3 regions of the Nocardiopsis alba genome follow, and region 1 is predicted to be linked to each of the others. Evidence: riboswitches for the same ligand, from Rfam matches in the RefSeq annotation. Region 1 holds a riboswitch; each other region holds the start of a gene.
The links. Region 1 has a riboswitch for thiamine pyrophosphate ahead of thiO (glycine oxidase ThiO). Riboswitches for the same ligand answer to the same signal wherever they lie in the genome.

Region 1 (10,304 bases):
AGCCTGCCCTGCTCCTTGAGGAGGTCGCGCAGGGTCCGGCCCGGGACGTACTCCATGGCCAGGAACACGTGTCCCTGATCCTCGCCCTGATCGAAGACCTGCACCACGTTGGGGTGGGAGAGCTTGGCGACCGAGTGCGCCTCGTTGATGAAGCGCTGGACGAAGGAGGGGTCCTGGGCCAGAGAGGGATGCATGACCTTCAAGGCCAGTCTGCGGTCCAGTCTCAGGTCGTGGGCGACGTACACCGTCGCCATGCCGCCACCGGCGATCCTTGACTCGACGAAGTAGCGACGGTCCAGTGTCGCGCCTACAAGCGGGTCGGAATTCGTCATGTCCACGGCGGAGTTGTGTCCTTGCTGCGGGGAGCGCGGGAGATCGCGGCCGGTGGCGCGTACCCGACACCAGGTATCGAACCGACACGATAGCGGAATCCGGCGTCGGTTCTGCCCCGCGGTTCACGGTCGCGGCGTCCCCGGTCCGTGTCGCACAAGGTCGTTCCGTGTGCGGTCGAGGGAGTTCGCGCCTGGGCGGTTCTGATGGGAGCGGCGCCCTCCAAAGGGCCGCCGTACCCCACCACGGTAGGGGACGAGCGCAAACCGTCCGTCGGGCCGACGATCCACGCCGGCCCGACGCACGGGTGTCAGACCACGTCGGGGCTGGAGGCCAGCGCGTGACGGCGGACCGGGATACGGCCGGCCAGACGCGCGCCCCGCCCGGCCCGGACGGCGTCGCGCATCGCGGTCGCCATACGGACGGGGTCCTGCGCGCGGGTCACGGCAGTGGCCAACAACACCGCGTCGCATCCCAGTTCCATCGCCAGGGCCGCGTCGCTGGCGGTACCGATGCCCGCGTCGACGATCACCGGGACCCGGGCCTGCTCGACGATCAGTTCGAGGTTGTGCGGGTTGCGGATGCCCAGGCCCGAACCGATCGGCGCGGCCAACGGCATGACGGCGGCGCACCCCACCTGCTCCAGTCGACGGGCCAGGATCGGGTCGTCGTTGGTGTAGGGCAGGACGGTGAACCCCTCGTCCACGAGGGTCTCGGCGGCGTCCAGCAGCTCCACCGGGTCGGGCAGCAGGGTGTGCTCGTCGGCCACCACCTCCAGCTTGACCCAGTCGGTCTCCAGGGCCTCACGGCCCAACCGGGCGGTGCGCACGGCCTCGACGGCGGTGAAGCAGCCGGCGGTGTTGGGCAGCGGCCGGATCGCGTTGCGCTCCAGGACGTCCCACACCGAACCGCGGGTACCGGGGGTGACCCTGCGCATGGCCACGGTGGTGAGCTCGGTCCCCGAGGCGAGCAGGGCCTCCTCCAGGACCTCCAGGGAGGGGGCGCCGCCGGTGCCGGTGATGAGCCGGGAACCGAAGGAGACCCCGTCGATGACGAGGGGATCGTCGATCGTGGTGGGGGCGTCGAGGGTGTCGGTCATGGTTCAGCCTCCCTGCACGGCGGTCAGGACGTCCACACGGTCTCCGGGGGACAGGGCGGTCTCGGCCCAGGCGGTACGGCGCACGACCTCGTCGTTGACGGCGACCGCGATCCCGCCGGGGATCCGCCCCTCCCCGGCCGAGGTCAGGTCGCGCACGACCGTCTCGACCGTGGCGGCCTCGCTCTGGCGGCTCTCGCCGTTGATGATCAGTTCCACTGTTCCTCCCACGTCGTCGGCTTCTCCCGCGTGTCACCGCCGGGCACGGCTCGGTCGGCGGCGAACCGGCGCGCGTACTCGGGCAGCGTGCCGGTGGTGAGCGCCTCGGCCATGACCTCTCCGGTCACGGGGGCCAGGAGCACCCCGTGGCGGAAGTGGCCGGAGGCCAGGTGCAGTCCCGGGACCCTCGTGGGGCCCAGGAGGGGTTCGTTGTCGGGGGATCCGGGGCGCAGGCCCACGCAGGTCTCGGTGATCTCCAGTTCGCCCACCCCGGGGACCAGCTCTCGGGCGTCCCGCAGTACCTGCCAGAGTCCCCCCGCGGTCAGGGCGGTGTCGTGGCCCAGTTCCTCCTGGGTGGCGCCCACGATCACCTCGCCGTCGGCGCGTGGCACCAGGTAGACGGGGAATCCGCGGACCAGGCCGCGCACGGTGCGCTCCACGATGGGCGGTTCTCCGGCGCGCACGCGGGCGCGCAGCAACTGTCCCTTGACCGGGCGCAGCGGCGGCACCACCGGCGCGGGCAGCGTGATCCGGTCGCCCCAGCAGCCCGCGGCCAGGACGACCTGGTGCGCCGGAAGGACGGGACCGTCGATCGGACGTACCCCGAGGCGGGCCCCGTCGGGGCCCGGGGAGGAGACCTCCGCCACGGTCCCGGAGACCTCGCGCACCCCCGCGCGCCTCCCGGCCTCGGCCAGGGCCCGGAGGAGGAGCCGGGGGTCGAGGGAGTGGTCCTCGGGGGCCAGGACACCGCCGCGCACGGAAGGCGCCAGCATGGGCTCCAACCTGCGGCACTCACGGCCGCCCAGCCGTTCGGTGGCGATCCCCAGCCGTTCCTGGAGGGCGTGCAGATCGTGCAGGACGGCCAGGTCGTCCCGATCGAAGGCGACCAGCAGGGTGCCGGTGCGGCGATGACCCACCGATCGGCCGCTCGCGGCCTCCGCCTCGGCGACGAAGTCGTCGTACATCCGCGCGGAGCGCAGGCCCAGGGCCATCAGCTCCTCCTCGCCGAACACCGCCTCGGTGGCGGGGGTCAGCATGCCCGCGGCGACGGTCGAGGCGGCACGCGCGTGGGACGGTTCGTCCACCGGATCGGGCTCGACCAGCGTGACGTCCAGGCCCTGTTGGGCGGCCCGCCACGCGGTGACGCGGCCGATGACGCCACCGCCCACCACGACCACGGTATTGGTAGGACGAATCCTCGTGTCGGGGGTTTCCTCGAAAGTACGCACGGTGCGCTCCTCCACTCCCTTCGCCGGCATGATCCGGATCAGGTTCGTGCGGTCGGAGACGGGCAGTCTCCCTCTCAGCCGGGTCCACCCGGCTCCCGCGGGACGTGTCTGTTCGGTACCCCATCCTAGGACAGGCCCTTCGAAGGGGGCGCGTCGGGACCTCTGCCAGGTCACCCGGCACGGCCGGGACGGTCCGCGTGGCCGGCCGTGTGTGGCAGATTGGGAGGGTGACACAAAGCGACCGTGAAATCGACGAACTGGTCGGCGACTGGCTGACCCTGCGAGAGGCCGCCCGGCCGCTGGGCGTGAGCCCGAACCGGATCAAGACGCTCATCCGCGAGAAGCGGCTGATGGGTCTGGTCCGGGGCGGAGAACTCTCCATCCCCGCCGCCTTCCTGGACGGGGAGGACCTGGTCAAGGGGCTGCCCGGCACCATCGTGCTGCTCACCGACGCCGGGTTCTCCACGGAGGAGGCCCTGCGCTGGCTGTTCACCCCGGACGACACCCTGCCCGGAACCCCGATCCAGGCCATGCGCGAGAACCGGGGCACCGAGGTGCGGCGCCGCGCCCAGAGCCTGGCCTTCTGAGGCGGGTCCGGGGCCCGGGGCGCTCCGCACGGGGGTGCCCTCGGGTCCCCGATCTCCGGGCCCTAAGGTGGACGGTGTGAGGACCAGCCACGGAACCAGCCTGCGCGAGCGCCTGGACGCATCGCTTCTGTACCTGTGCACCGACGCCCGGACCGGGCGCGGCGATCTCGCGGAGTTCACCGACGCCGCCCTGGCCGGAGGTGTGGACATCGTCCAACTCCGGGACAAGGGTCTGGAGGCCCGTGAGGAGCTCGCGGCCCTGGAGATCATGCGCGAGGCCTGCGAGCGGCACGGGGCCCTGCTCGCGGTCAACGACCGGGCCGACATCGCCCGCTCGGTGCGCGCCGACGTCCTGCACCTGGGGCAGCGGGACCTTCCCGTCCCCATGGCCAGGGACATCATCGGCGCCGACCCGATCATCGGCCGTTCCAACAACGACGCCGACGCCGCCGCGGCCTCCGCGGCCGAGGCGGGCAGCGACTACTTCTGTGTCGGGCCGACCTGGGCCACCCCGACCAAGCCGGGTCGTCCCGCGGCCGGGCTCTCCCTGGTCGAGCGGGCCGCCGAGCTGGCCGGCGACCGCCCCTGGTTCGCCATCGGCGGCATCGACCTCGACAACGTCGACCGCGTACTGGACGCCGGTGCCCGTCGGGTGGTCGTGGTGCGCGCGATCACCGAGGCGGAGGACCCCCGAGCGGCCGCCGCCGCGTTGCGGGCCCGGTTGACCGCGCGCTCCGACCGTTCCTGACCGTTCGGGTCAGGGGACGAGGAGCACCTTCCCGACGACCCGACGCTCCTGGAGCGCCCGGTGCGCCTCGGCGGCCCGCTCCAAGGGCAGGGTCATCCCCACGTGCGGTCGGATCCGGCCCTCCCTGGCCTCCTCCAAGGCGAGTCTGGCCAGGTCGTTCCGGCCCAGGTTCTCCTCCCGTTGGATGTCGAACAGGCCCACGGTCTCGATCCGACGTCGGGACGCCTCGGCCTCGTCGATCTCGACGATCTCCCCGTCGGTGGTGCCGTAGCTGACGAAACGTCCCCCGTCGGCCACGAGGGAGAAGGCCGACGCCCCCAGCGCCCCTCCGGCCCCGTCGACGACCACGTCCACCCCGGCCCCGCCGGTGATCTCGCGGACCCGGTCGTGCCAGTCGGGGGCCGAGTAGTCCACGGTCTCGACCGCTCCCAGGGCTCGGGCCAGTTCCCGCTTCTCCGGGCTGGACGCGGCGCCGATCACCCGGGCCCCCGCCAGCCGGGCGAGCTGCACGACCAGGCTCGCGGCGCCGCCCGCGGCGGCCAGTACCAGCACCCGGGTGTCGGGGAGGAAACGGGCGGAGCGCTCCAGGAGCATCGCCGTGGCTCCGTCGACCAGCAGGGCCAGGGCATCGTGGGGGGAGAGCCCGTCGGGCACCCGTACCAGGCCGTCCTCACGGACCACGACCCGCTCCGCGTATCCGCCCTCCTCCGTCTCGGAGAGCACGAGGGCTCCGACGAGGGAGGGATCGGCCTCCGGGCCGACCTCCTCGACCCGGCCCACCACGCTCGAACCCGGCACGTACGGAGGCTCGATCGGGAAGAACTCCCGGGCGAGGCCCCTCCGGATCAGGGTGTCGAGGTAGATGACGTTGGCCGCCTCCACCCGTACGGCCACCTCGCCGGGACCGGGCTCGGGCTCGGGGACCTCGTGAAGGGCGAGGACCTCCGGGCCGCCGAATCCGTCCACTCTCACCGCTCGCATCGCACACTCCGTGGTCCGTCGTTCGTCTTACAAGAACGACCCTCCTACCTAAACCAATGTTGAGGTCAAGGGGGAGGGGAGGATTCCCTCGGGGAACCTCGGAGACGACGGGGCCGCCGTGCGGGAGCACGACGGCCGGGGCGGAGCGATCAGACGTGGACGTGCGACAACGCGCTGGGATGGCGGCGCAGGAAGCCCTCGATCGACTGGGCCGGATGCCCGGTCAGATCCGGCACCGTGGGGGAGACCACGTCCAGCTCACCGGAGGCGATCGCCGCGTACGACGAGGCCCACCCCTCGACCGCCCACTCCGGGGCCCCGCTCGAGCGACGCGACTCCAAGGCCTCCTCCCAGGTCTCGGGCACGTACCGGATCGAACGTCCGGTGAGCCGGCCCAGTCGCTCCACGGTGGCCCCGACCGAGAGCGCCTCCGGGCCGGTCACGTCGTAGGTGGTCTCCTCGGAGGCGGCGATCACCACGGGGTCGGTGAGCACGGTGGCGGCCACGTCCGCCACGTCGTCCCGGGACACCCAGGCGACGCGACCCTCTCCGGCCGGGCCGCGCACCACACCGTGGTCGTCCACCCAGGAGGGCATCAGATCCAGGTAGAGGGAGGGTCTCAAGAACGTGTACGGCACCCCGGTCGAGCGGATGTGCGCCTCGGTGAAGAAGTGCGTCCGGGCGAAGGTGAAGGTGGCGGCCGGTCCGGCACCCAGGAACGACAGGTACACGATCCGGGACACCCCGGCCCGGACGGCGCCGTCCACCGCGCTGATGTGGGTGTCCATCCGATTCTCGGACTCGGTCGCCGAGACCAGGAACAGGGTGTCCACACCACGACAGGCCCGTTCGAAGGCGGCGGTGTCCTCGTAGACGGCCATCGACGCGCTACTGCCCGGATACTCCGGGGCCCGATTGATATCGCGCACGATGAGACGCTGCCTGGCCCCGAGCCTGGCGATCCTGGCGGCCACGCGTCCGCCCAGGGCACCGGTGGCCCCGGTCACCCCTATGGTGTGGTTTGTCATGTGATCGTCGCCCATGACAGCCATCCTGGAGGAAGGCGGCGTGCCGAGCACTGATCGGCACGCGCCTTTTTGCGCCTTCGGGTCAGGGGGTGGTCCGCTCTTGGTGCGGCCCCTCGTCCCCTTCCGGGGCGGATGCGGGCGAAGGGGTGTTCACCCGCCGGTAGGACAGACGTCGGAGCAGGACCTCGGCCGGTCCGCGACGGCCGGCGCGCTCCATGCCGTAGGCGATCACCACGGTGACCAGCCAGACCCCGACCGCGTACAGGAACATCGTCCACGACGTCATCCAGGCGGCCAGACCCAGCCCCCAGGCGGACAGGATCGGCGCGCACAGGACCGACTGACCGAGGTAGGCGGACAGGGAACGCTTACCGGTGGCGCTCAGAGCGGTGACCACCACGCCGGGTTCGCGGTCCCGGTTCTGGATCCGGTGCGCGATCAGGGCGATCAGCGCCACATAGCCGACACCGCAGAGGATGCCGGTGGTCATGTGCGGAAGGGTCAGGATCTGGGCCTGCGTGGCGTTCAGGTCCAGCGCACCGACCTGGTACAGGGCGAGGGGCAGACCGCCCAGCCAGCCCACGGAGATACCGATGACGGCGGTCCGCCGCAGCAGGGGCAGGTGTGCACCGGGCTCCTCCAGAACGCGCATGCGCGCGGCCCGATAGCCGAAGAGGATCGCCGCGGGGATCGCGAGGCCGAACACACCCTGAAGGAGGGCGACTCCGGGCCAGACCGTGATCCGGTCCAGGGCGGCGGTGAGGAACGAGGGGTCGGCGATGCTGCCGGCGAGCGCCTCCATGCCGGCGGCGTCCTCGTCCGGCAGCGAACCGAGGAAGGGCATGGACAGGAGGCCGAGTACGGAGAGCGAGGCCAACAGACCGGTCAGGACCCAGCCCCACACCAGCAGGGTGGTCTCCCGGCGGCGGAGGAAGAGCCATCCCAGCAGCAGGCCGGCCACACCGTACGCGCCGAGCACGTCGCCCATCCAGAGCAGGAGGGCGTGGACCGCGCCGAAGGCGATCAGCCACAGGTTGCGGCGACGCAGCAGGGCCGCGACCGCCTTGGCGTCGCTTCCGGCCGCCTCTTGGCGACGGGCGAGCTGCACCATCCCGTAACCGAAGAGGAAGGCGAACATCGGGTAGCTGCGCATGTCCACGACGACGATCGTGAAGAACTGCGCGATCCGGTCCGGGAGGTCTTCCGAGGGGGGATGCATGGTGGCGCCGCCGCTCGGTAGCGCCCACAGGTACCAGACCGTGTTGGCCAGCGCGATGAACAACAGCATGAAGCCGCGGGCGAGGTCGGGGGCGAGGGCACGTTCGGTGGTTCCGGTCGGACCGCGCGAGGCCGTGGGCCTGGGCATGAGGGGCTCCGCTTTTCGAGATCTATCGTGAGATTCGATTCAACGCGAAACGGAGGGCGCCGCACAACGGGGACCGATGTGAGAAAACCCCTGAAACCCCCAGGGGCGTCCCCTAGGGGTCTCGGAGGTCGGGTTCCAGGTCGTGTCGTCAGTGGGAGCGGCGGGTGGCGGCCACCACCAGGTCGCGCAGCGGCCCGCGGGCGTCGTCGGCCAGCTCCGGGTGCTCCGTGGCGGCGAGCGCCTGTCCGGCGTAGTCCTCCACCAGGGCCTCGCAGGCGGCCAGGGCCCCGCTGGTCTCGATCAGGGAGCACATCCACTCGACCGAGGCCACCGACAGGTCGGGGGCGCCCAGCAGCTCACGGAACCGCTCGGCGTCGGCGCTTCCGGAGCGTTCGAGGGTCTCGGCCACGATCAGGGTCCGCTTGCCCTCGCGCAGGTCGTCACCGGCGGGCTTGCCCGTGGTGGTGGGGTCGCCGAACACGCCGAGCAGGTCGTCGCGGAGCTGGAAGGCGATCCCCAGAGGGATGCCGTAGTCGGTGTAGACCCCGGCCAGCTCCTCGTAGCGGCCGGCCAGCGCCGCCCCCAGGTGCAGCGGACGCTCCACCGTGTACTTGGCGGACTTGTAGCGCATCACCCGGAGGGCGGCCTCACGGGTGGCGGTGCCGCGCACCTGCTCCAGCGTGTCCAGGTACTGGCCCGCCATGACCTCGGTGCGCATCGCGTCGAAGGGGACGCGTCCCCGCTGGAGGGTGTCCGGGGCGAAACCGCTGGCCTGGTACATCTCGTCGGACCAGGCCAGGCACAGGTCGCCGATGAGGATCGCGGCGCCCTGGCCGAAGCCCTCGCTGTCACCGCTCCACCCCTGGTCGGCGTGCATCTTGGCCATGCGGCGGTGGGTCGCGGGCAGGCCGCGTCGGGTGTCGCTGTTGTCGATCACGTCGTCGTGGACGAGGGCGCAGGCCTGGAGGAACTCCAGGGAGGAGGCGGCCCGGATCATCCGCTCGTCACGGTCCGCGCCCCCGGCACCGCGCCAACCCCAGTAGGCGAAGGTCGGACGCAGGCGCTTGCCGCCGGAGACCATGGTCTCCAGGGCGTCCATGGCGGGGGCCAGTTCGTCACCGATCTCCAGCAGGCGGCCGCGGTGGTCGGCGCAGAAGACGGACAGTTCGCGGTCCACGTCGGATCGGATGACGGACACGGTCGAGAGGGCAGAGGAAGGGGCCATACCCAGCAGGTTAGCCGCTGTGGGGGAAGAGGGCTCTCCGGGTCCGTTCCGTCGCTCGGGTGTTACGGGTGGTGCTGTCGGGGCTGTGGGGACGAATGGTCGACCCTGTCACCACGCTCCGTGATCGGGGCGGTATCAGTGAGAAGAAAAGTGAGCGTCCGGAATATGGACAAGAAGGGGCGTGGTCGGCTGGGTCTTCAATGGAGAAAGGATGGCGGAACCCTCTGTCCAACAGGGGAAGCGTTTCCTTCTCAACGCCCCCGGGGTGGTATGTCCGTTTTCTGGTCGAGTCCATATGGTGGGACGTGAGACTGTCGGCGCATAAGTCGTCTCGCTATTCGGGACGTCGAGTCCGTCTCCGGAAAGGTCTGGCCTAGGCTGGTGTACATGCTCGCTGCACCGACCCGCCCCGTGGCGCCCCGAGGGCCGGCCCCCAGGCCGCGCCATATCCGAGACCTGCTCGACTCGGGCGAGCCGCTGTTCTCCTTCGAGTTCTTCCCGCCGCGCAACGAGCGTTCCCAGGAGCGCCTGTGGCGGGCCATCCGCGAGATCGAGGCGCTCGGCCCCTCCTTCGTCTCGGTCACCTACGGTGCCGGTGGAGGCACCCGTGACCTGACGGTGGAGACCACCGAGCGCATCGCCACCGACACCACTCTGATGCCGGTGGCCCACATGACCCTGGTCGACCACTCCGTCGCCGAACTGCGCCACCTCATCGGCCGCCTGGCCGACGCGGGTGTCTCCAACATGCTGGCCGTACGCGGTGACCCTCCCGGTGACCCCGACGGCGAATGGGTCAGTCACCCGAGGGGACTCACCTACGCCGAGGAGCTGGTCCGGCTGCTCAAGGAGAGCGGGGACTTCTGTGTGGGGGTGGCGGCCTTCCCCTACAAGCATCCGCGTTCGGCCGACGTCGAGATCGACACCGACCACTTCGTGCGCAAGTGCGAGGCCGGCGCCGACTACGCCATCACCCAGATGTTCTTCGACGCCGAGGACTACCTGCGTCTGCGCGACCGGGTGGCCGCGCGCGGCTGTGAGGTGCCGATCATCCCCGAGGTGTTCCCGGTGGTGAAGCTGTCCTCCATCCCACGGTCCGAGAAGCTCTCGGGCGCCCCGTTCCCGCGTGAGCTGGCCGCCCGCTTCGAGCGCTTCGGCGACGACGCCGAGGCGGTACGGGCCTTCGGGATCGAGCACGCGCAGAACATGTGCGAGCGACTCCTGGCCGAAGGCGCGCCGGGCATCCACTTCATCACCTTCAACCAGTCCACGGCCACCAGGGAGATCTACCGCGAGGTCGCCGGGCATCGGGACGGGTCAGCGGGAGCCGCGCGACCATGATCGCGAAGGGGCGGTCCGGGCTGCCCGGGAAGGAGAACGGGTCCATCACCTCGACGAAGCCGCACGAACGGTAGAGGTGACGCGCGGGGGTGGGGCCCGTACGGGTGGACAGCACCGCCGTACGTTCGGGTCGGTCGGCGCACAGCGCGTACAG
Region 2 (10,304 bases), on a different contig from region 1:
CGGCTGTCGAGTACGGCGAAGTGCCCGTTCGGTATCCGGGTGCCCTCCGCCAGCAAGGGGTCGAGCACCCCTCGGGAGTCGAACAGTTCGAGTGTGCGCGCGTGGACGGTCAGTGCCCGGGAGTTCGCGTTCCGTTCCGTGCGGCGCTCCAGGACCGTCACCTCGACCCCGCCGTATCTCAGTTCCGCGGCCAGCCACAGGCCCACCGGACCCGCCCCGACGATCACGACCCTCTGGTCCATGTTCCACCCCTTATTGGTTGCTGAACAAGAGATAGTAGGTCACTGACCAAGAAAGGTCGATGGGGGCGCGGCGCCTCGTCGGTCGAGGTGAGCGGTCGAACCGGGTAGACCTGGGGACATGGCGGAAATCGACGATCACATCCGTGTCCGCGGGGCGCGCATCCACAACCTGAGGAACGTGGACGTGTCGCTGCCCCGCGACGCGATGGTGGCCTTCACCGGGGTGTCCGGATCGGGCAAGTCCTCGCTGGCCTTCGGGACCCTCTACGCCGAGGCCCAGCACCGGTATCTGGAGTCCATGGCGCCCTACGCCCGGCGGCTCCTGCGCCAACTCCCGGACCCGGAGGTGGGGTCGATCACCGGTCTGCCGCCTGCGGTGGCGCTGGCCCAGCCCAGGACGAGCCCCTCGGGCCGGTCCACGGTGGGCACGCTCACCATGATCTCCAACTCGTTGCGGATGCTCCTGTCCCGATCCGGAGAGCGCCCACCGGGAGACGAACACCTCGACTCGGACGCCTTCTCCCCCAACACGGCCGTCGGGGCCTGCCCGGTCTGCCACGGCGAGGGCGTCGAACACGAGGTCACCGAGGCCTCCCTGGTCCCGGACCCCTCCCTGAGCATCGCCGACGGGGCGATCGCCTCCTGGCCTGGAGCCTGGCAGGGCAAGAACCTGCGCGACATCCTCGACACCCTCGGATACGACATCCACCGACCCTGGCGGGAACTGCCCGAACGGGAGCGGGAGTGGATCCTGTTCACCGACGAGGAACCCGTGGTGACGGTCCATCCGGTCCGCGAGGCCGGTCGGATCCACCGCCCCTACCAGGGGCGGTACACCAGCGCCCGTCGACTGGTGCTCAAGGCCTACGGCACCTCGGCGAGCGAGGCCCGGCGACGCAAGGCCGCCGAGTTCATGGAGAACCGCACCTGTCGCGAGTGCGGAGGGCTCCGGTTGCGGCGGGAGGCCCTGAGGGTCACCTTCGCGGGATACAACGTCGCCGAACTGGCCCGCCTGTCCTTGACCGACCTGGTCGAGCTGCTGCGTCCTCACAACGACGACGAGGAAGGGGCCACCGGGGTCCTGACCCGGGACATCACCGGCCGGGCCGAGATCTTGATGGAGCTGGGACTGGGCTATCTGAGCGTGGCCCAGCCCGCCCCCACCCTCTCCCACGGGGAACTACAGCGCATTCGTCTGGCCACCCAGTTGCGCACCGGACTGTTCGGTGTGGTCTACGTCCTCGACGAGCCCTCGGCGGGGCTGCACCCGGCCGACCGCGAGGCGCTCTCCGACATCCTGCGACGGCTGCGCGACGGCGGCAACACCGTCTGCCTGGTGGAGCACAACCTCGACATCGTGCGCGGGGCGGACTGGGTGGTCGACGTCGGCCCCGGGGCCGGGGAGAACGGTGGCCGTGTCCTCTACAGCGGCCCGGTGGAGGGTCTGCGCGACGAGCCGGAGTCGGTGACACGGCGCTACCTGTTCGAGAACGTCGTTCCCGAGCGTCCTCGACACGAGGCCCGGGGCGTGCTGGAATTACGCGGCGCCGACCGCAACAACCTGCGCGACGTCGACCTCGATCTCCCCTTGGGGGTGTTCACCGCCGTCACCGGGGTGTCCGGGGCGGGCAAGTCCAGCCTGCTGGCGGCGGTGGAGGAACGCGCGTCGGAACGCGGGCGCGTGGTGTGGGTCGACCAGCAGCCCATCGGTCGCACCCCTCGCTCCAACCTGGCCACCTACACGGGTCTGTTCGACACCGTGCGCAGACTCTTCGCCGCCACCGACGAGGCGAAGAAGTACGGCTACGGAGCGGGTCGCTTCTCCTTCAACGTCACGGGTGGACGCTGTCCCACCTGTGAGGGCGAGGGTTTCGTCTCGGTGGAGCTGCTGTTCCTGCCCACCACCTACGCCCCCTGCCCCACCTGTGGCGGCTCCAGGTACAACCCCGACACCCTGCGGGTCCTCTACCGGGGGCGCACCATCGCCGACGTCCTGGCGATGTCGGTCGAGGAGGCGTTGGAGTTCTTCGACGAGGTGCCGGCGGTGCGGCGCTCCCTGGAGACCCTGCGCGCGGTCGGTCTGGGGTATCTGCGTCTGGGGCAGTCCGCGACCGAGCTCTCGGGCGGGGAGGCCCAGCGGATCAAGCTCGCGGGCGAACTCCAGCGTCGTCGGGTGGCGGACACGGTCTATCTATTGGACGAACCCACGACGGGGCTGCACCCGTACGACACCGACGTGCTGATGGACCGGCTCCGGGACCTCGTGGAGTCCGGGGCCACGGTGGTCGCGGCCGAGCACGACATGCGGGTGGTGGCCGGCGCCGACCACGTCGTCGACCTGGGGCCGGGCGGGGGCTCCGCGGGCGGTCGGATCGTGGCGGAGGGGACGCCGGAGCGGATCGCGGCCACCTCGGAGAGCCGCACCGGCCGCTACCTGAGGCACCTGCTCTGAGCAGACCACCGCGACGGCACCGCCGGGTCCGCTCACCGTGATCGAGGTGGGTGGACCCGGCCGGCGAGGGTCACCGATGCGAGGGTGCGGCCGGGCGCTCCAACCCCAGATGCCCGCGCAGGGTCTCCGACGTGTACTCGCGGCGGAACAGCCCCCGCTCCTGGAGGACGGGGATCACGTGGTCCACGAAGTCCTCGATCCCTCCCGGCAGGGACGGCGGCATGAGGTTGAAGCCGTCCGCGCCCTCCTCACGCAGCCATACGCCGATCCGGTCGGCGATCTGCTCGGGGGTGCCGGTCATGGTGCAGTGCCCGCCGCCGGCGGCCAGACGTCCGAGCAGCCCGCGCACCGTGGGCCTCTCGGACTCGATGATCCGCAGGATGGTGGCGTAGCGACCCTTGGGTCCGGTGAACGCCTCCAACGGGGGGAGTTCGGGGACGGGCGCGTCCAGCTCCCAGTCCGAGCAGTCCTGCTCCACGAACAGGCCCAACTGTCGCAACGACTCCTCCACCGGAAGGAGCAGGTCCAGTTCGTTCCGCTTGGCCTCGGCCTCCGCCTCGGTGGAGCCCACGTAGGTGACCAGCCCCGGCATGATCGCCACCGAACGGGGGTCGCGGCCCGCCCGCCGGATCCTCGCCTTGACGTCCCGGTAGTAGTCCTGGGCGCTGGGGAGGTCGTAGGCCACCGAGTAGATCGCCTCGGCGCGACGGGAGGCCAGCGCGCGGCCCTGCTCGGAGGCGCCCGCCTGGAAGAGCACCGGGTGACCCTGGGGCGGGCGCGGTACGTTCAACGGGCCGTCGACCTGGAAGTGCTCCCCCTGGTGGTCGATGGGGCGGACCAGCTCGGGATCGGCGAAGACACCGTCGCGGTCATGGCGCAGGGCGTCCTCGCCCCAGGAGTCCCACAGCCGCAGCACCACGTCCACGAACTCCTCGGCGCGGGCGTAGCGCTCCCCGTGCTCCGGCATCCTCTCGTAGCCGTGGTTGCGCGCTTCGGTGTCGAACATGGAGGTGACCACGTTCCACCCGATCCGACCGCCGGAGATGTGGTCGAGCGAGGCCAGCATGCGGGCGGCGTGGAAGGGGGTGTAGAAGGTGCTGGAGACGGTGCTGACCAGCCCGATCCGTTCCGTGGCCCGGCTCATCGCGGCCAGTGCGGTCAGGGGCTCGAGGAACCACCACGGCCCTTCGGCCACCTCGCCGGCGGCGTGGCCGTCGGCGAAGAAGACCGCGTCCAGGAGGCCCCGCTCGGCGGTGCGGGCCAGCTCCTCGTAGTAACGGATGTCCCCGATCCGCTCGGCGGGGGAATCGGGGTGACGCCAGGCCGCCTTGTGGTGGCCGGAGCCGAAGATGAACAGGTTGATGTGCGCCTGACGTTCGATCTCGGGCATCAGTCCATCACCAGCCCGCCGTCGACGACCAGGTTCTGTCCGGTGACCGACCGGGCCCAGGGGGAGGCGAAGAACAGGGCGGTGTCGGCGAACTCGGCCGGGGTGGTGACCCGGCGCAGCGGGGTGCCGGAGGCGATCAGGTCGAACACCTCCTCGGGGGTGGCCGAGCTGGCGTCGGTGGTGCGCAGCAGACCACCCGAGATCATGTTGACGGTGATGCCGTCGGGGCCCAGGTCGTGGGCGAGGGTGCGGGTCAGGGAGAGCAGGGCCGCCTTGGCCGCGGTGTAGTCGTGGTAGGGCACGACCGGGTGCTGGAACAGGTTGGTGCCCACGTTGACGATCCGCCCTCCCCCGGCCCGGCGCATTCCGGGGAGGGCCGCCTGCACGGTGTTCAAGGCGCCCTGGACGGTCCCGCTGAACTGCCGGTCGAGGTCCTGCCACGTCAAGGTGTCGGCGTGCGGTCGAGCGTCGCCGTTGAAGGAGAAGTCGACGAGGGCGTTGTTGACGACGGTGGTGACGGGGGCGCCGAAGCGGCTCTCGGCCTCCTCCACCATCGCGGTGACCTGGTCGCGGTCACGCACATCGGCCCGGACCGCCAGGGCGGTGTCGGGGTGGGTCTCGGCCAGTTCGCGGGCGGCATCGGCGCTGCTCCGGTGGTTGATCACCACACGGGCCCCTTCGCGCAGGAAGGCCCGGGCCAGATGGGAGCCCAGCCCGCGGGCTCCACCGGTGACGAGGACGACCTGTCGGTCGAGAGGGATCGCCTGTGCGGCTTCGGGGGAGGACATCGGTTCCCTTTCTGTCTGGCGGAGAAGGGAGCCGTGCACAGAGGAGTCACCGCCGGGGGCGGGTGAGTGGACATCCCTTCGCCGGCGTTACCCGGATCAGGTTCGACGGGTGTGATCTCAGCTCGGAACCCCTGTGCGGTCCGAAGCACCCCGTGTCACTGGTGCTCAAGGTAGTCCACCGTCCTTACGAGGACGTGGGGTGGGGTGCGGTACGGCGTCACGGAGTGTGCTGGAACCCGGACTTTCCGACCGACCGTTCGGTAAGGACATGTGTTCTCAACTGCGAAAGTAAGGCCCCGGTGTAGAAAGTGTCGTGCCTCACATGGCATGGTGTTCTGGGGCTCATGAGCATGTCGTCCGTTTTCCCCTTGTACGCCCCGAATACGCGGACGGCGCCTGCCGTGGCCCATCGACGGATCCGGCCCATGCCGGCAGAGAACTACGGAGCAGCAATGGCGACTTCCGACGCCACGACCCCCGAACCGGGTGCCCCTCTCGACCGAAGAGAGAAGCGCAAGGTCCTCGCCGGGACGATGGTCGGTACCACCATCGAGTGGTACGACTTCTTCATCTACGCCCAGGCCGCGGGCCTCGTACTCGCACCGCTCTTCCTGGAACCCCTGTCCGCCAGCAACCCGGGCGTCGCCCAGGTGCTCTCCTTCGCCACCATCGGCATCTCCTTCCTCTTCCGGCCGCTCGGCGCGATCGTCGCCGGCCACCTCGGCGACCGGTTCGGACGCAAGCGGATCCTGGTGGCGACCCTCGTCATGATGGGCGTGGCGACCTTCGTCATCGGCCTGCTGCCCACCTACGCGCAGATCGGCATGGCCGCCCCGATCCTGCTGATCCTGATGCGCATCATCCAGGGCTTCTCCGCCGGCGGCGAGTGGGGCGGGGCCGCCCTGATGTCGGTGGAACACGCTCCGGTGCACAAGAGGGGCTACTTCGGCGCCTACCCGCAGATCGGCGTCCCCTGCGGCATGATCCTCGCGACCTTCGTGGTCTGGGTCATCACCGCGATCATCGGTACCGACGCCTTCCTCGAGTGGGGCTGGCGCATCCCCTTCCTGCTGTCCGTCGTGCTGATCGTCGTCGGCCACCTCATCCGCAAGACGGTCGAGGAGTCCCCGGTCTTCAAGCACATGCAGGCGCGTCGGGCCAAGTCCTCCGCCCCGCTGGGCCGCCTGTTCCGCGAGAACACCCGTGAGGTCGTCCTCTCCGCGCTGATCTTCGTCTCCAACAACGCCGCGGGCTACCTCGTCATCGCCTTCCTCGCCACCTACGCCTCGAGGCCGGTCGAGGACATGGGGCTGGGGATGGAACGCGGCCCGGTCCTGCTGGCGACGACCCTGGCCTCCTTCGGCTGGCTGATCTCGACGCTGTACGGCGGATGGATCTGCGACCGGATCGGCCGGGTGCGGACCTTCCAGATCGGCTACGTGCTGCTCGCCGCCTGGGCGGTGCCGATGTGGTTCCTGGTCGACACCGGCGACGTCCTCCTGTACTTCGTGGGGGTCTTCGTCTTCACGCTGACCTTCGGCCTGAGCTACGGACCCCAGTCCGCCTTGTACGCGGAGATGTTCCCGGCGGAGGTCCGTTATTCGGGCGTCTCGATCGGCTACGCCCTCGGGGCGATCCTGGGCGGGGCCTTCGCCGCGATGATCGCCGAGCTGCTGCTGAACAGCTTCGGCGCCTCGTGGACCATCGGCGTGTACATCGTCGGGCTCTCCGTGATCTCCTTCGCCGCGGTCTCACTGGTGAAGGTCCAGGAGGGCCGGGACCTGCACGCGGACGAGGCCGACCCCGCCACCGCGGGGTAGGCCTCCGGTCGAGGACGGGGCGACGGTTCGTGGGAACGGACCGTCGCCCCGTCCCATGTCGGGGACGGGTCAGCCGACGACGCGACGGACGTGATCGATGACCTCGCCGTTCCACATCATCGAGATGTGCTCCACGCACCCGACCCGGATGTTGTCGGCCCCGGGCAGGGAGGTGCTCTCCGTGGGAGAGATGACGATGTCGCAGGGGGAACGCAGGGTCGTGTACCCGACCGGCCCGGGCGTGGGGTCGCCGGAGTTGAGGTCGGCGAGGAAGTCCGACCCGTGCCTCATCTCGGCGCAAGGGGTGATCGGCGATGGGCACAGGTTCGCGATGTCGGTCCCGTTGTTGGGGCCGCCGATGGAGATCCACTGGTCGACGGTCTCCGTGCCGCCGAGGTTCTTGATGTAGTAGCGCGAGGACAGGCCGCCCATGGAGTGGGTCACCAGGTGCACGCGGTCGACACCGTGCTCGCCGCGCACCTCGTCGATCCGCTCCGAGAGCCGTTCCGCGATGGTGGTGTTGGAACGGGCCCAGTCGTAGGAGAAGACGTGCAGCCGGTCCTCCGGGTAGCCGGAGTCGACGAGGGCGGCCCGCATGTCGTCCCACTGGCCGCCCTTGCCCATGAACCCGTGGACGAAGACGACGGGGGTGTGGGAGTCGGCGCCGGCGGGGGCGGCCTGGAGGGACATTCCGAGGGCGAGGACGAATCCGAGCAGGAGGGAGATCGGGCGTCTCATATGAGCTCCGAGGGTGGGGGAGGCGGGGGATCCCGATTGTGCGCCGCGGACCATGGCGCGCGCATCGGCCGAATCGCCGGTCCCTTTACTCGTTTTTAACCGACGAGTAACTTAAGGGGGTGAACAGCGTGAACCCGCTCACACGTACAGCGCCCCTGTACGGGCGCGACCACGAACTGCTCTCCCTCCGCCACCTGCTCGAATCCGCCCGTTCGGGACGGAGCGGCGGCCTGCTCGTGACGGGGCCTCCCGGCTCCGGCAGGACCGCACTCCTGGAGCGCGCCGTGTCCGAGGCACCCGACTTCACCGTGCTCCACGCCCGCGCGGCGCCGGGCGAGAGCCGGATCCCCCTGGCCGGCCTCCACCAACTCCTGAGGCCCGCGCTCCCCTACCTCCCACGTCTGCCGCACGTCCAACGCGAGACCCTCACCCGCGCCCTGGACACCGGAGAGCCGGGCGGCGACCTCCCCCTGGCCGGCGCGGCCCTGGGGCTGCTCACCGAGGTCGCGGCCCAGAGTCCGCTCCTGCTCCACGTCGACGACTTCCACCTGCTCGACCCGCTCTCCCGGAGGGTCGTGGCCTTCGCCGCCCGCAGACTGACCCACGACGGAGCGGTGGTCCTGCTCAGTGCCGAAGGTCCGGAACCGGGGCTGCTCGCCGGCGTCCCGGCCCTTCGTCTGCGCCCTCTGCCGGAACGGGCCGTTCTGCGCCTGCTGCGCGAGTCGGCCGCGGGGCACGGAGGGCGTGCCGAGGACGGGCCGACCGAACCGGTGGCCTCCGCGCTCGCCGAGGCCGCCGAGGGCAACCCCCGTGCGGCCCTCGAGCTACTGGAGGGGAGCACCCCCGACCAGCGTTCCGGGGCGGTCGCCCTGGAACGACCACCACGCTCTCACGGTGAACTCACCGACGCCTTCGTCGAGCGTCTCCATCGGCTTCCGGAGGAGACCCGACTCGCCCTGGTGCGGGCCGCCGCCGACCCGCACGCCCCCGCGTCGACGGACCCCGACGTCCTCGAACCCGCGCGTCGCGCCGGACTGGTCGTGGAGACGGGGGACCGGACGGTCTTCGCCCATCCACTGGCCCGCTCGGCCGGCTACCACCACGCCTCCCCCGCCGAACGGCGCTCCGCGCACCTGGACCTGGCCCGCGCGCACGAGGACGCCCGGGACACCGGCCGGGCCCTCTGGCATCGCGCGCTCGTCGGGGGCGGCCCGGACGAGAGGGTCGCGGCCTCCCTTCACGCGGAGGCGCACCGCGCCGTCGAGCGGAACGGCCACGCCCCGGCCTCCCTGCTCCACGAACACGCGGCCCGCCTGAGCCTCGATCCGATCCTTCGGGGGAGGCGCCTGGTCGACGCCGCCCGATCCGCCTGGCTGTCCGGTGCTCCGGCCCGGGCCGGGCGGCTCCTCGAACGCGTGCGCTCACTGCCCGTCCGGAGCGACCGGGGGTACGCCGTCCAGGACCACGCCGACCTGCTCCGGGCCGAGATGGACCTGCGCTCGGGGGTGGCCATCGACGCCGTCCAACGGCTCGGCCCGGCCGCCGAACGGCTGGCAAGGAGCGATCCGAGTACGGCCCTGCGGGCCCTGTTGCAGGCGGGCGAGGCCGGATGCCTGTCCGGTGACCACGAGCGTTTCTTCGCCACCGTCGAACGCGCCCGGACCCTCGTCTCCGAGGCCGCGCCCGATGGTGGCCGCGCGAGGCCCTGGGATCGTCTCGTCCTCGACTACATGACGGGGAAGGCCGCCATGTTCCAGGGCCGGCACCGTGAGGGCGCCGAGCTCCTGGAACGGGCCGAGAGGGTCGCGGAGCGGATCGGGGACCCCGAGGCGCTCGTTCTGGGCGGGATCGCCGGCCTGCTCCGAGGCGACCACATGCGCACCCGGTCCCTGGCCGGGCGGGCCGTGACGATCGCGCGCCGGACCGGTGCTCTGGCCCTGGTCCCGCAGGCCCTGGAGTTCCTGACCTACGCGGAGATGTGGTTCGGACGCCTCTCCCTGGCCGAGGAGAGCGCGGCCGAAGGGCTGCGGAGCGCGGTGGGGTCCGGGCAGGACAACTGCGCGAGCCATCACCGGGGCGCGCTCGCCTTCGTCGCCGCCCTTCGGGGTGAGGAGGACGACTGTCGGGAGCACGCGGAGACCGCGCTGGCGCTGGCCGGGGAACACGACGTCGGCCTCCCCGCGGGGCTCGCCTCCTGGGCCCTGGCCCTGCTCGATCTGGGTTCCGGCCGTACGGCGGAGGCGGCGATGCGGTTGCGCTCCCTGGCCCGTTCCGGCCCCGGACGCGGTCACGCGGCGGTGCGGCTGTTGATCACCCCGCACCTGGTGGAGGCGTCGGTACGCGGCGGGGTCGAGGTGCGGGTGCGTCGCGCGGTGGAGACCTTCGCGGGGTGGGCCGAGGCGACCGGCCAGGACACCGCCCGGGCCCAGGTGATGCGCTGCCGGGGTCTGCTCTGCGAGGGAGAGGAGGCGACCGGGTTCTTCGAGAGGGCGCTGGAACTGCACTCCTCCGGTTACTGCGACTTCGAAGAGGCGCGCACCCGGTTGTTGTACGGCGGCCATCTGCGCAGGTCACGCCATCCAGGGCGGGCGCGTGAGCATCTGTACACCGCGATGGAGGCCTTCGAACGGCTGGGGGCCCGGCCGTGGGCGCGTCAGGCCGGACAGGAGCTCCGGGCGGCGCGCGGTGGCACGGCGACGCCTGAGGCGGGCGGATTGGAACGGCTCAGCCCGCAACAGCTGCGGATCGCCCGGCATGTGGCGGGCGGCGCCACCAACCGGGAGGTCGCGGCGCGGCTCTTTCTGAGCACCCGGACGGTCGATCACCACTTGCGCAACATCTACACCAGGCTCGGGATCCGTTCCCGCGTAGAGC
Region 3 (10,304 bases), on a different contig from region 1:
TCACCTCGAACGAACCGGCGCCGTAGGGCGGACGGCCGGTGGAGGCGAAGGCCACGGTGCCGCCCCAGGCGTGCACGTCGGTGGCCGGACCCAGGTCCGTCCCCTCGATGACCTCGGGCGACAGGTAGCTGGGGGTGCCGACGAACGTGCCGGTCTGGGTCAGCTTGGCCCCGTCGACGGCGTGGGCGATACCGAAGTCGATGACGATCGGTTCGCCGTTGGAGATGATCACGTTGCCGGGCTTGAGGTCACGGTGGATGACGTCCACCGCGTGGATGTCCTTGATGGCCCTGGCCATACCGGTGACGAAACGGGTCAGAGCGCGCCCGCGGAGGGGGCCGTGGTCGGTGACCGTGGCGTCCAGCGTGGGCCCGGGGATGTACTCGGTGACCACCCACGGCAGTTCCGCCTGGGTGTCCGCGTCGATGACCTCGGCCACGTTGGGGCTCTGTACACGACGCATCGTCTCGACCTCGCGGGCGAGCCGGGCGCGTGCGATGTGGTCTCCGGCGACCTCGGGCTTGAGGACCTTCACCGCCACGAACCGGTCGGTGTGGGGATCCTCGGCCTGGTACACCACTCCCATGCCGCCGGCGCCGATGCGACGGCGGATCACGTAGTGACCGATGCGCTCCGGCAGCTCCTCACCCGTGGGGAAACCTGCCGACATTGCCATCGAGAACTCATCCCCTCAAAAGACCACATACCGCCACGCCCAGTTTATCGGCCGGGGGGATGGGTCAAGCTTGGCTTGTGCGGCCCCGCCCAGGGGCCCGTGTGGTCCGCGGATCCCACCCGGGATCGGGCGCGGAACGCGCCCCGGGGCTCCGGGCGAACCGTCCGTCCTGTGACGACCACTGACGAGTATGACGGAAAAACCGGGTGAGCGGTTCCCCCGTTCCCTTCCCGTATGGCCGGATCCGGTCTTCCACCCCAGGTCCCACCAGGACACTCAACGCGACAAAAAGTAAAAGCAACGACAAGTCACTACAAAAACCTGGGAAGAGAGCGGGGCGGGCGGCGAGGCGAACGCCCGACACCACCCGCCCCGCCCCACAGCGATACCCGTCCCAGGGGCCGGGAACGCCCGAGGTCAGCGCCCTTCGAAGGTCGCCTTGCCCGGTCCCTGCTCGATAAAGCTGCGCATGCCCGCCTTCTGGTCCTCGGTCGCGAAGAGGCCCGAGAACTGGAGTCGCTCGATCTCCAGGCCGGTGTCCAGGTCGGTCTCCAACCCGCGGTCGATGGCCTCCTTGGCCGCGGCCAGGGCCACCGCGGGGCCGTCCGCGTAACGGGCGACCAGCTCCACGGCGGCCGAGTAGACCTCGTCGTCCTCGACGACCCGGTCGGCCAGGCCGATCTCCAGTGCCTCCTCCGCCTTCACGTGACGCCCGGTGAACACCAGGTCCTTGGCCTTGGCCGGACCGATCAGACGCGGCAGACGCTGGGTCCCGCCCGCACCCGGGATGACGCCCAGCAGGATCTCGGGCTGTCCGAGCCTGGCCTTGGCCCCCACGACCCGGAAGTCGGCGCACAGCGCCAGCTCGCATCCACCGCCCAGCGCGTACCCGCTGATGGCGGCGACCACCGGCTTGGGGATCCGGGCCACCGCGGTCAGAGCGTTCTGTAGGGCGCGCGAGTACTCCAGCATCTTCGCGTGGGTGAGCTCGGCCATCTCCTTGATGTCGGCCCCGGCCACGAAGGCCCGCTCACCGCCGTAGAGCACGACGGCGCGCACGGAGTCGTCCGACGACACCCGCGCGGCCGCCTCGGCGATCTCCTCGGTGACCCGACCGTTCAACGCGTTCAGCGCCTTGGGTCGATCGATCCGGATGACGGCCACCGCGGGGTTGTCCGGGTCGACCTCCACGCGAACGAACTCGCCCACGTTCTCCACCTCTTCACTTCGGCGTCAGTGTCGGTTGCCACCTAACCACTCGGGTCAGGAGAAGAGCAGCACCAGGGTGCCCAAGCGCGCGGAGAGGGCGTACGCGCCGATCAGGAGCGCCCCGGTCCCCACCAGCAGAAGGGTGTCCGCCCTCCTCCAGTGACTGATCCGGGCGTGGGTGCGCGGCCCCGTGCCGAAGGCCCGCGCGTCCATCGCGGTGGCCAACAGCGTCCCGGTCCTGATCGAGCGGACCAGCAAAGCGAAGAGTCGACCGAAGAACAGCCGCACCACGTTGAACGGGTTGTACCCGGCCTCCAGACCGCGCGCCCGGCGGGCCAGGGTGATGGTCCGCCACTGGTCGGCCAGGAGCGGGATCAGGCGCAGCGCGGCGAGGACGCCCATGGCGGGGCGCTCGGGCACCTTGAGCCGTTGCACGAGCCCGTCCGACATCTCCGTGGGGTCGCTGGTGATCGCGGCCAACAGTCCGGGAAGCGCGATGGCCAGCAGGCGCACCGCGGCGCCGACGGCCCCTTCCAGCCCCTGTTCGCCGTACAGGTAGTTGACCGTCCCGCTGCTGAGGCCCATCAGCAGAAAGGGCCCGCCCAGGAGCATCAGGGTCCTACGGTCCACACCGCTGAAGGGGACCGTCAGCAGGACCACGAACAGGACCAGGCCTCCGGTGACGGCGTCCACAGCGGGGATCAGGCCGATGGCGATCGCCAGGGCCGCCAGCAGTTTCGCGGCCGGGTTGAGCCCGGTCATCCAGTAGCGGGCCCCGCCCTCGGCGGGAACGTCGAGGGTGAGGGTGTCCCCTCCCATCGTCTCCGCGGTACGGGTGCCGGATCGGGCGGTGCTCACACGTCCTCCTTCGACGAGACGGTGGCTCGACCGTCGGCGACCCCGATACGGGAGTCCACCAGATGTTCCAGGAGCAGCCGGTCGTGGGTGGCCATGACGATGGCCCGCCCCTCCGACCTCAGGGAGCCCAGCAGCTCCACCAGCTCCGTCCAGGTACGGGTGTCCTGCCCGAAGGTGGGTTCGTCCAGGACGAGGACGTCGGGGGCGTGCGAGGGCCCGGAACTGAGCGCGGTGGCCACCGAGAGCCGCCGTTTCTCTCCTCCGGAGAGCGTGTACGGGTGGACGTCGGCCAGCCGGGTCAGGCGCAGTCTCTCCATGAGTTCGCCCACCCAGGCCTCGATCTCGACCTCGCCCATCCCCGCGCGCGAGGGCGCGAAACGCAGCTCGTCCAGCACGGTGGAGGTGACGAACTGGTCCTCCGCGTGTTGGAAGACCGTTCCCACGTGTCGGGCCAGACGTCGGGCCGGCCACTTCACCAGGGGGCGTCGGTCGGCCTCGGCCAATGGCCCGCGAGGCTCGACGCTCCCCCGGTAGGGACCGGAGAGCCCGGCCAGCAGGGTGAGGAGGGTCGACTTTCCCGCTCCGTTGGGTCCGGTCAGGGCGGTCGCCGTCCCGGCCTCGGGGGCGACGCGCACCCCCTCCAGGACCGTGCGGCGAGGGCCGACGCGGACCCCCACCTGGAAGGGGGTCCGCGCCGTCACGTCCACGGCCTCGATCAACGGTGCCCCTCCCGGGGCCGCCGTGAGCGAGGGGGCGGGTTCGTTCCCGGGGATCCACACGCCCTGGGCGGCCAGGGAACGCCCGTGTTCGGCGAAGATCTCGGCGGGGGCGCCGTCTGCGATCACCCCGCCGCCCGGTTCCACCACCACGACCCGGTCGACCAGGTCCACGACCTCGGCGACCCGGTGTTCGACCAGGACGAGGGTGGCCTCGGTCTCGGCCAGTAGACGGGCGAGCAGGGACCGGACCAGCTCGGCCCCGGCCGGGTCGAGGTTGGCGGTGGGCTCGTCCAGCAGCAGCAGGCGAGGGCGCATGGCCAGCGCTCCGGCGATCACCAGTCGCTGCTTCTCTCCGCCGGACAGGGCACCGGTGGAATGCCGCAGACCGTAGGGGAAGCCCACGTCCGCCAGGGCCCCCTCCACCCGGGGCCGGATCGCCTCTCGTTCGATACCGAGGTTCTCCAGACCGAACGCGACGTCGTCTCCGGCCCGGGCCATCACGAGCTGGGTCTCGGGGTCCTGGGCGACCAGGCCGACCCGACCCCTACCGCGGGCGGCGGGCTCTCCGTCCACACGGAGCAGGCCCTCCTCCTCGCCGCTGATGGCGCTGTCGGGGCCGGTGAGCCCGGCCAGGGAGTGGAGCAGGGTGCTCTTGCCCGCGCCGGAGGCGCCCAGCAGCAGGATCCGCTCCCCGGGTTCGACGACCAGGTCCACGCCGCGCAGGGCGTGGGTGTCGCGGCCCGCGTGCCGCCATCCCCAACCGGAGAGCTCCACACGCGCGCCGCCCACGTTCCTCGCTCCCATGGGTCAGCCCTTGGCCGAGGGGAAGGGGGCCAGGGCGCCGGCGCGCGCCAGGGCGGTGGTGAGGAGCCTGGCTCCCACACCCGCGATGAGGGCGGCGCTGATCACCACGATCACCCCGTAGGTGATCTGGTAGTGGAGCGGCCAGGTGACGTTGTAGGCGATGTTGTCCCGGATGGCCGGGGACAGGCCCGCGAACGCCGCGGCGAGCACGGCCACGCCCATGTTCCAACGCCGGTAGGCGAACGCCAGGAAGACCAGTTCGGGCAGCAGCCCCTGGAGGGTGCCGTCGAGGATGACCGCGAGCCCCCACTGGGTCCCCAGGACCGCGGAGACCGAGGCCGCCGCGATCGAGGTGAGCACGGCGGCGCCGGGCTTGCGGACGATCAGACCACCGAGCACGCCGGAGATCAGCCACATGCCGTAGACGACGGCCTGACCGGGCGGGAAGAACACGAACAGCGGCGTCGTGATCGACCAGACGATGTTCCACAGCCAGAAGACGACACCGACCGCCACACCGATCACGGCGGCGACGACGATGTCGACGGTGCGCCAGCTCTTGAGGCCGGCCCGTACCTCTTGGAGGAATCCGGCACGCGCGACCTCGCGGCCATCGGTCGTGCCGGTCCTGTCTTCGGTACTCATTACCCGAGGGTTCCCTTCGTCGGAGCGACGGAGGGGAATGCGGCCAAGAGCGCCATCACGCGTTCTCACGCGCACGATGGCGGGTTCTCACGACTTCCTTCGCCGGCATGATCCGGATCAGGTGTCTAAGGGTCTGCGGCCCGGTGCCGCACTCTCAGCGCTTCCGCGCTCCCCTGTCGGTTCGGCTCCATTATGCGCCATGAGGCAAATATCGGAGCTCTTGACCCTCCATACCCCTTTCACCACGACATATAGGCCTCTGTCCACCTCGGGACCATGGACCGCGCGCGAGCGGGCCCGGTGGTCAGGTGCCGGCCCCCTCTCCGGTGTCGGAGCCCTCGGTGCCACCGGAACCTTCGGTGCCTTCGGTGCCCCCGGTACCTTCGGTGCCGCCCGTGCCTCCGGTACCGTCCGAGCCCTCGGTACCGCCCGTGCCGCCGGTGCCGTCCGAACCTTCGGCGCCCCCGGTCCCTTCGGAGTCCGCGGAACCCTCGGTGCTCTCCGTGCTCTCCGTGCTCTCCGTACCTTCGGAGTCCGCGGAGCCGGCGGCGTCCTCGGGGCCGTCCGCTCCGCCCTCGTCATCGGAGTCGTCGTCCTTCTCCCGTCCAGGCGGCTCCGCCGTCGGGTCCCCGAAGGAACCGGGAGAACCGGCGAAGCTCTCGGAGGGCAGCCCCTCCGTCGCCCCGCGCATGGACTCCTGCCAGATCGGTCCGGGCAGGGTCCCTCCGTAGACGACGCCGAAGTACTGTCCGCCGATGGTCACCCCGCGCAGCGGGTTCTGCTCACCACCGCGCACGTCGCCGACGACGACCGCGGAGGCCAGGTTCGGGGTGTGCCCGGCGAACCAGGCGTAGGCGGATCCGTCGGTGGTACCGGTCTTGCCCGCCGCGGGCCGCCCGATGTCCAGGCCCTTGGCCGTACCTCCGTCGAAGGTCTGTTGGAGCAGGTGGTTGACCCCGTCGGCGGCCTGTTGCTTCACCACCCGCTCACAGTCGGAGTCGGCGGTGACCCGCTCCTCCGTGCCGTCCTCGGTCAGAGAGCGCACCGGCCGCGGCTCACAACGGATGCCGCGGGCCGCGAAGGTCGCGTAGGAGTTGGCGACGGTCAGCGGGGACACCTCCTGATCCCCGAGGGTGAAGGAGCTCCACACTCCGAGATCCTCACCATCGGCGCGGTGCACGCCGGCCTTCACCGCCATCTCGGAGGTCTCGCACAGACCGACCTTCTCCTGCAACTGGGCGAAGTAGGTGTTCACCGAGCCCTTGGTCGCGCTGATCATGTTGTGTTCGCCGTCGTCGCTCTCGCCGGCGTTGCTCACGCTCCACGACGACATCCGGTCGCCGCCGCAGTCGGTCATCCCACCGACGGACATGCTCTTGGGCGAGTTGAACCTGGTCCCGTACCCCATCCCCTGTTCCAGGGCCGCCGCCAGGGTGAAGGTCTTGAAGGTCGATCCCGCCTGATAGCCGCCGGAGCCGCCCTCGTCCCGATCCACGGCGAGGTTGATCGAGGTGGTTCCGGAGGCGTCGTCGTCGAACCCGTAGCGCAGGTTCTGGACCAGGCCCCGGATCCGACCGGTTCCGGGTTCGACCAGCGCCTGGGCGGCGAACTTGGTGGAGTCCTCATGCGGGACCCGCTTGTCCACGGCGTCCTGGGCCGCGTCCTGGGCCGCGCGATCCATCGTGGTGCGCACGGTGAGACCGCCCTGGGCGATGCGCTGCTCCCGCTCGGCGGCGGTCTTCCCCAGCATCTCCGAGTCGGCCAGCCAGCGCATGACGTAGTCGCAGAAGAACGGGTAGTCGCTCTCCATGCAACTGCCGCCCCTGGGGGTGTGATCGATGCCCAGGTCCTCGGCCTTGTGGGCGGCGGCCTCCTCCGCTTCCAGGTGACCGGTGTCGACCATGCGGTCCAGAACCAGGTCGCGACGTTCCTTCGCCCCCTCGGGGTTGTTGAGGGGGTCGTAGAACGAGGGCCCCCGGACCAGGCCGACCAGCATCGCCGCCTGACCGGCGTCCAGATTCTCCGCCGAGATCGAGAAGTAGCGTTGGGCCGCGACCTCGATGCCGTGCGCGCCGGCCCCGAAGTAGGCCAGGTTGAGGTAGCCCTCCAGGATCTCGTCCTTGGTGTACCGGTCCTCGATGTCGATGGCGTAGCGCAGCTCGGTCAGTTTGCGGCCGAGGGTCCGTTCGCTGGCGCCGTCGACGTCCCCCTCCGAATCGGCGGTCTCGATGAGGAGGTTCTTGACGTACTGCTGGGTGATGGTGGAGCCGCCCTGCATGTCTCCCTGGGCCGTACGCAGCGCGGCCCGCAGGACGCCCTTCATGTCGAGCCCGTTGTGCTCATAGAAACGGTCGTCCTCGACCGCCATGAGGGCCGAGGGGACCCAGGGGCTGATCGCGTCGAGGGAGACCACGTCCCGTTCGCGTTCGGAGACCTCGGCGAAGGGCTCCCCGGCGTCGTCGGTGAGCAGGACGCCCGACGACAGGTTCGGGACCTCCAGGTGCCCGGGGAGGGCCATGAAGCCCGCGGCGGTGTCCCTGGCCACCAGGCCCGCGCTTCCCGCCCAGGGCAGCACGAGGACGGCACAGAGCAGACCCGCGACGGCGCCCAGACCCGACAGTCGCAGATACGCGTCGCGTCGTTCCCGAGTCGCGTCCTTCTCGAACTCCGCGATCCTCTCCTGGAACAGGGCGCGGGCCCGCTCGACCCTCTCCTGGAACAGAGCGCGGGCCCGCTCGATGAACCCACCGCCCCCGTCGACCTCCGTCACGTCGCCCCCTAGAGCCGTGTGCCGCCCCTCCGCCTCGCGACGGTGGGCATCGCGTCGACCACCCTCGCAGGAAGGGCCTCAAGGGAACTCCGTTAAATCGGGTGTGTCACTGAAAAGCTTCCTCAATACCTTGTAAACCACACAGAGCAACAGAAGATTACACAGAGTAGACACATTGGACATGATCGAGTGTCCGGAATAGACCCTCGACCACTCGGGGCGCATTAGATGAGCCCTACCCAGTTCACTCCCACCGGCAACCAGCGGGACAGATCTTCGGACTTTTCATGATGGAGAATCGAAAAGCAACCGGGGAGAACACAGAATCCACTGCGAATTTATGCCTTCTTCGCCGGTTTTCGAGCGATGAAAACCGACAAATACCCGACCTCGACCACGGGCAAGAATGTGGCGAGGATCACATGTGCGACTCGGCCTCGACACTCCGCCAAAGCCAGGGCCAGGGCGGACGATGGACATCGGAGACCACCGAAGCCGCAATCCGGACAGTTTCCATTCGGTTCTTCGTCGACTCCATCCTGCCTTTGATCGGAACCCGATCATTCTTCGCGCGTGCGTCGTCACGCGCCTCCTCATGACGCCCTGACAACGATGATTACGGTGTAGCCAGTGATCGGACGCCTGCCCATAATCGACATATCTCCGGACAACGACCTCGGGCCGGTGAAGGCCGTTCCGGGAGAACGCTTCACCGTCGGCGCGACCGTGATCCGCGAAGGGCACGATTCCCTCGCCGCGGGCGTCGTCGTCCATTCCCCCCGTGGTCGCCGCGAGGCTCTCGTCCCCATGCGCGAGAAGGCCCCCGGGACCGACCGGTACGAGGCCGAGATCAGCCTGCCCTCCGAGGGCGACTGGTCCTTCTCCATCGAATCCTGGACCGACCCCTTCGCCACATGGCTGCACGTCGCCCGCGTGAAACTTCCCCTCGGCGTCGACACCGACCTCGTCCTCGAGGAGGGCGCCCGCCTGCTCGCGCGCGCCGCCCGTCGCACCCCGCGAGACCCCGCCCTCTCCGAGGCGGCCACGCTCCTGCGCGACACCTCGACCGATCCGATGGAACGCTTCACGACGGCCGTCACCGACGAGGTCGTCGCCGCCATGGACCGCAAACCCCTGCGGGAACTCGTCACCAGGTCCAAGCGGACCAAGGTCGTCGTCCACCGCGAACGGGCCCTGTTCGGTTCCTGGTACGAGTTCTTCCCCCGCTCGGAGGGCGCCCGGGTCGACGTGGCCCCGGGCGAGGAGGCCTCCGGAACCCTCTCCGACGCGGCCAAGCGCCTGCCCGCCATCGCCGACATGGGGTTCGACGTGGTGTACCTGCCGCCGATCCACCCCGTCGGTACGGCCCATCGCAAAGGTCGCGACAACACGCTGACCGCGGGGCCGGGGGACCCCGGCTCGGTGTGGGCCATAGGTTCGCCCGAGGGAGGACACGACGCCGTCCACCCCGACCTGGGCACCCTGGAGGACTTCGACGCCTTCGTCGCCGTGGCCTCCGACCACGGACTGGAGATCGCCCTGGACCTGGCGCTCCAGTGCTCGCCCGACCACCCCTGGGTCTCCGAGCACCCGGAGTGGTTCACCACGCGCGCGGACGGCTCCATCGCCTACGCCGAGAACCCGCCGAAGAAGTACCAGGACATCTACCCGCTCTGCTTCGACAACGACTTCGAGGGTCTGTACGCCGAGGTCCTGCGGGTCGTGCGGCACTGGATCGACCACGGGGTGCGCATCTTCCGGGTGGACAACCCGCACACCAAACCGGTCGCCTTCTGGGAGCGCCTGCTCGCCGAGGTCGCCGAACGCGACCCCGACGTCCTCTTCCTCGCCGAGGCCTTCACCCGGCCGGCGATGATGCGCACCCTGGCCAAGATCGGCTTCCATCAGTCCTACACCTACTTCACCTGGCGCAACGACAAGGACGAGCTCACCGAGTACCTCACCGAGCTCAGCCGGGAGACCGCGCACTACCTTCGACCCAACCTGTTCGCCAACACCCCGGACATCCTGCACGCCTACCTCCAACGAGGCGGTCGACCGGCCTTCGAGGCGCGCGCGGTCCTGGCGGCCCTGCTCTCCCCGACCTGGGGGATCTACTCGGGCTTCGAGCTGTGCGAGAACACCCCGGCCCACCCCGGCAGCGAGGAGTACCTGCACTCGGAGAAGTACGAGTACCGCCCCAGGGACTGGGCCGGGGCCGACGCCTCCGGAACGACCATCGCTCCGCTCATCACCAGGCTCAACGAGCTGCGACGAGCCCATCCCGCCCTGCGCGAGCTGCGCAACCTGCGGTTCCACCACGTGGACCGGCCGGAGTTGATCTGCTTCTCCAAGCATCGCCCCGGCGCCCCCGGTGAGCCCGACGACGTCGTTCTCGTCGTCGTCAACCTCGACCCGCACCACGCCCGCGAGGCCACGGTGCATCTGGACCTGCCGTCGATCGGCCGCACGTGGGAGGAGGACCTCAAGGTGACCGACGAGCTGACCGGACGCTCCTACACGTGGCGGGCGAGCAACTACGTCCGGCTCGACCCGGCGACCGGACCGGCGCACGTGTTCACCGTCAACGGCAGATGACGCCCGGGACCCGGCGGCGGGACGG

Region 2: it holds a riboswitch for thiamine pyrophosphate, as region 1 does, so the genes downstream of both, TR33_RS19115 (3-oxoacyl-ACP reductase) here and thiO (glycine oxidase ThiO) in region 1, are expected to answer to the same signal.
Region 3: it holds a riboswitch for thiamine pyrophosphate, as region 1 does, so the genes downstream of both, TR33_RS09430 (ECF transporter S component) here and thiO (glycine oxidase ThiO) in region 1, are expected to answer to the same signal.

Annotation. Positions count from the first base shown of each region.
Region 1 is NZ_BAZE01000007.1:224,919-235,222, forward strand. It holds gene pknB (Stk1 family PASTA domain-containing Ser/Thr kinase) at 1-338, opposite strand, end outside; gene TR33_RS15130 (thiazole synthase) at 641-1,429, opposite strand; gene thiS (sulfur carrier protein ThiS) at 1,433-1,645, opposite strand; gene thiO (glycine oxidase ThiO) at 1,636-2,904, opposite strand; TPP riboswitch at 2,873-2,983, opposite strand; gene TR33_RS15145 (Rv2175c family DNA-binding protein) at 3,102-3,461, shown strand; gene thiE (thiamine phosphate synthase) at 3,538-4,209, shown strand; gene TR33_RS15155 (zinc-binding dehydrogenase) at 4,219-5,190, opposite strand; gene TR33_RS15160 (SDR family oxidoreductase) at 5,340-6,233, opposite strand; gene TR33_RS15165 (DUF418 domain-containing protein) at 6,301-7,584, opposite strand; gene TR33_RS15170 (polyprenyl synthetase family protein) at 7,733-8,809, opposite strand; gene metF (methylenetetrahydrofolate reductase [NAD(P)H]) at 9,221-10,150, shown strand; gene TR33_RS26055 (GNAT family N-acetyltransferase) at 10,068-10,304, opposite strand, start outside.
Region 2 is NZ_BAZE01000011.1:22,773-33,076, reverse strand. It holds gene TR33_RS19130 (FAD-dependent monooxygenase) at 1-242, opposite strand, end outside; gene TR33_RS19125 (ATP-binding cassette domain-containing protein) at 361-2,694, shown strand; gene TR33_RS19120 (LLM class flavin-dependent oxidoreductase) at 2,765-4,084, opposite strand; gene TR33_RS19115 (3-oxoacyl-ACP reductase) at 4,084-4,872, opposite strand; TPP riboswitch at 4,929-5,035, opposite strand; gene TR33_RS19110 (MFS transporter) at 5,325-6,692, shown strand; gene TR33_RS19105 (esterase/lipase family protein) at 6,762-7,430, opposite strand; gene TR33_RS19100 (AAA family ATPase) at 7,550-10,304, shown strand, end outside.
Region 3 is NZ_BAZE01000004.1:135,480-145,783, forward strand. It holds gene TR33_RS09410 (protein kinase domain-containing protein) at 1-676, opposite strand, end outside; gene TR33_RS09415 (enoyl-CoA hydratase/isomerase family protein) at 1,094-1,894, opposite strand; gene TR33_RS09420 (energy-coupling factor transporter transmembrane component T family protein) at 1,940-2,704, opposite strand; gene TR33_RS09425 (ABC transporter ATP-binding protein) at 2,740-4,266, opposite strand; gene TR33_RS09430 (ECF transporter S component) at 4,270-4,911, opposite strand; TPP riboswitch at 4,989-5,096, opposite strand; gene TR33_RS09435 (transglycosylase domain-containing protein) at 5,216-7,681, opposite strand; gene TR33_RS09440 (alpha-1,4-glucan--maltose-1-phosphate maltosyltransferase) at 8,312-10,279, shown strand.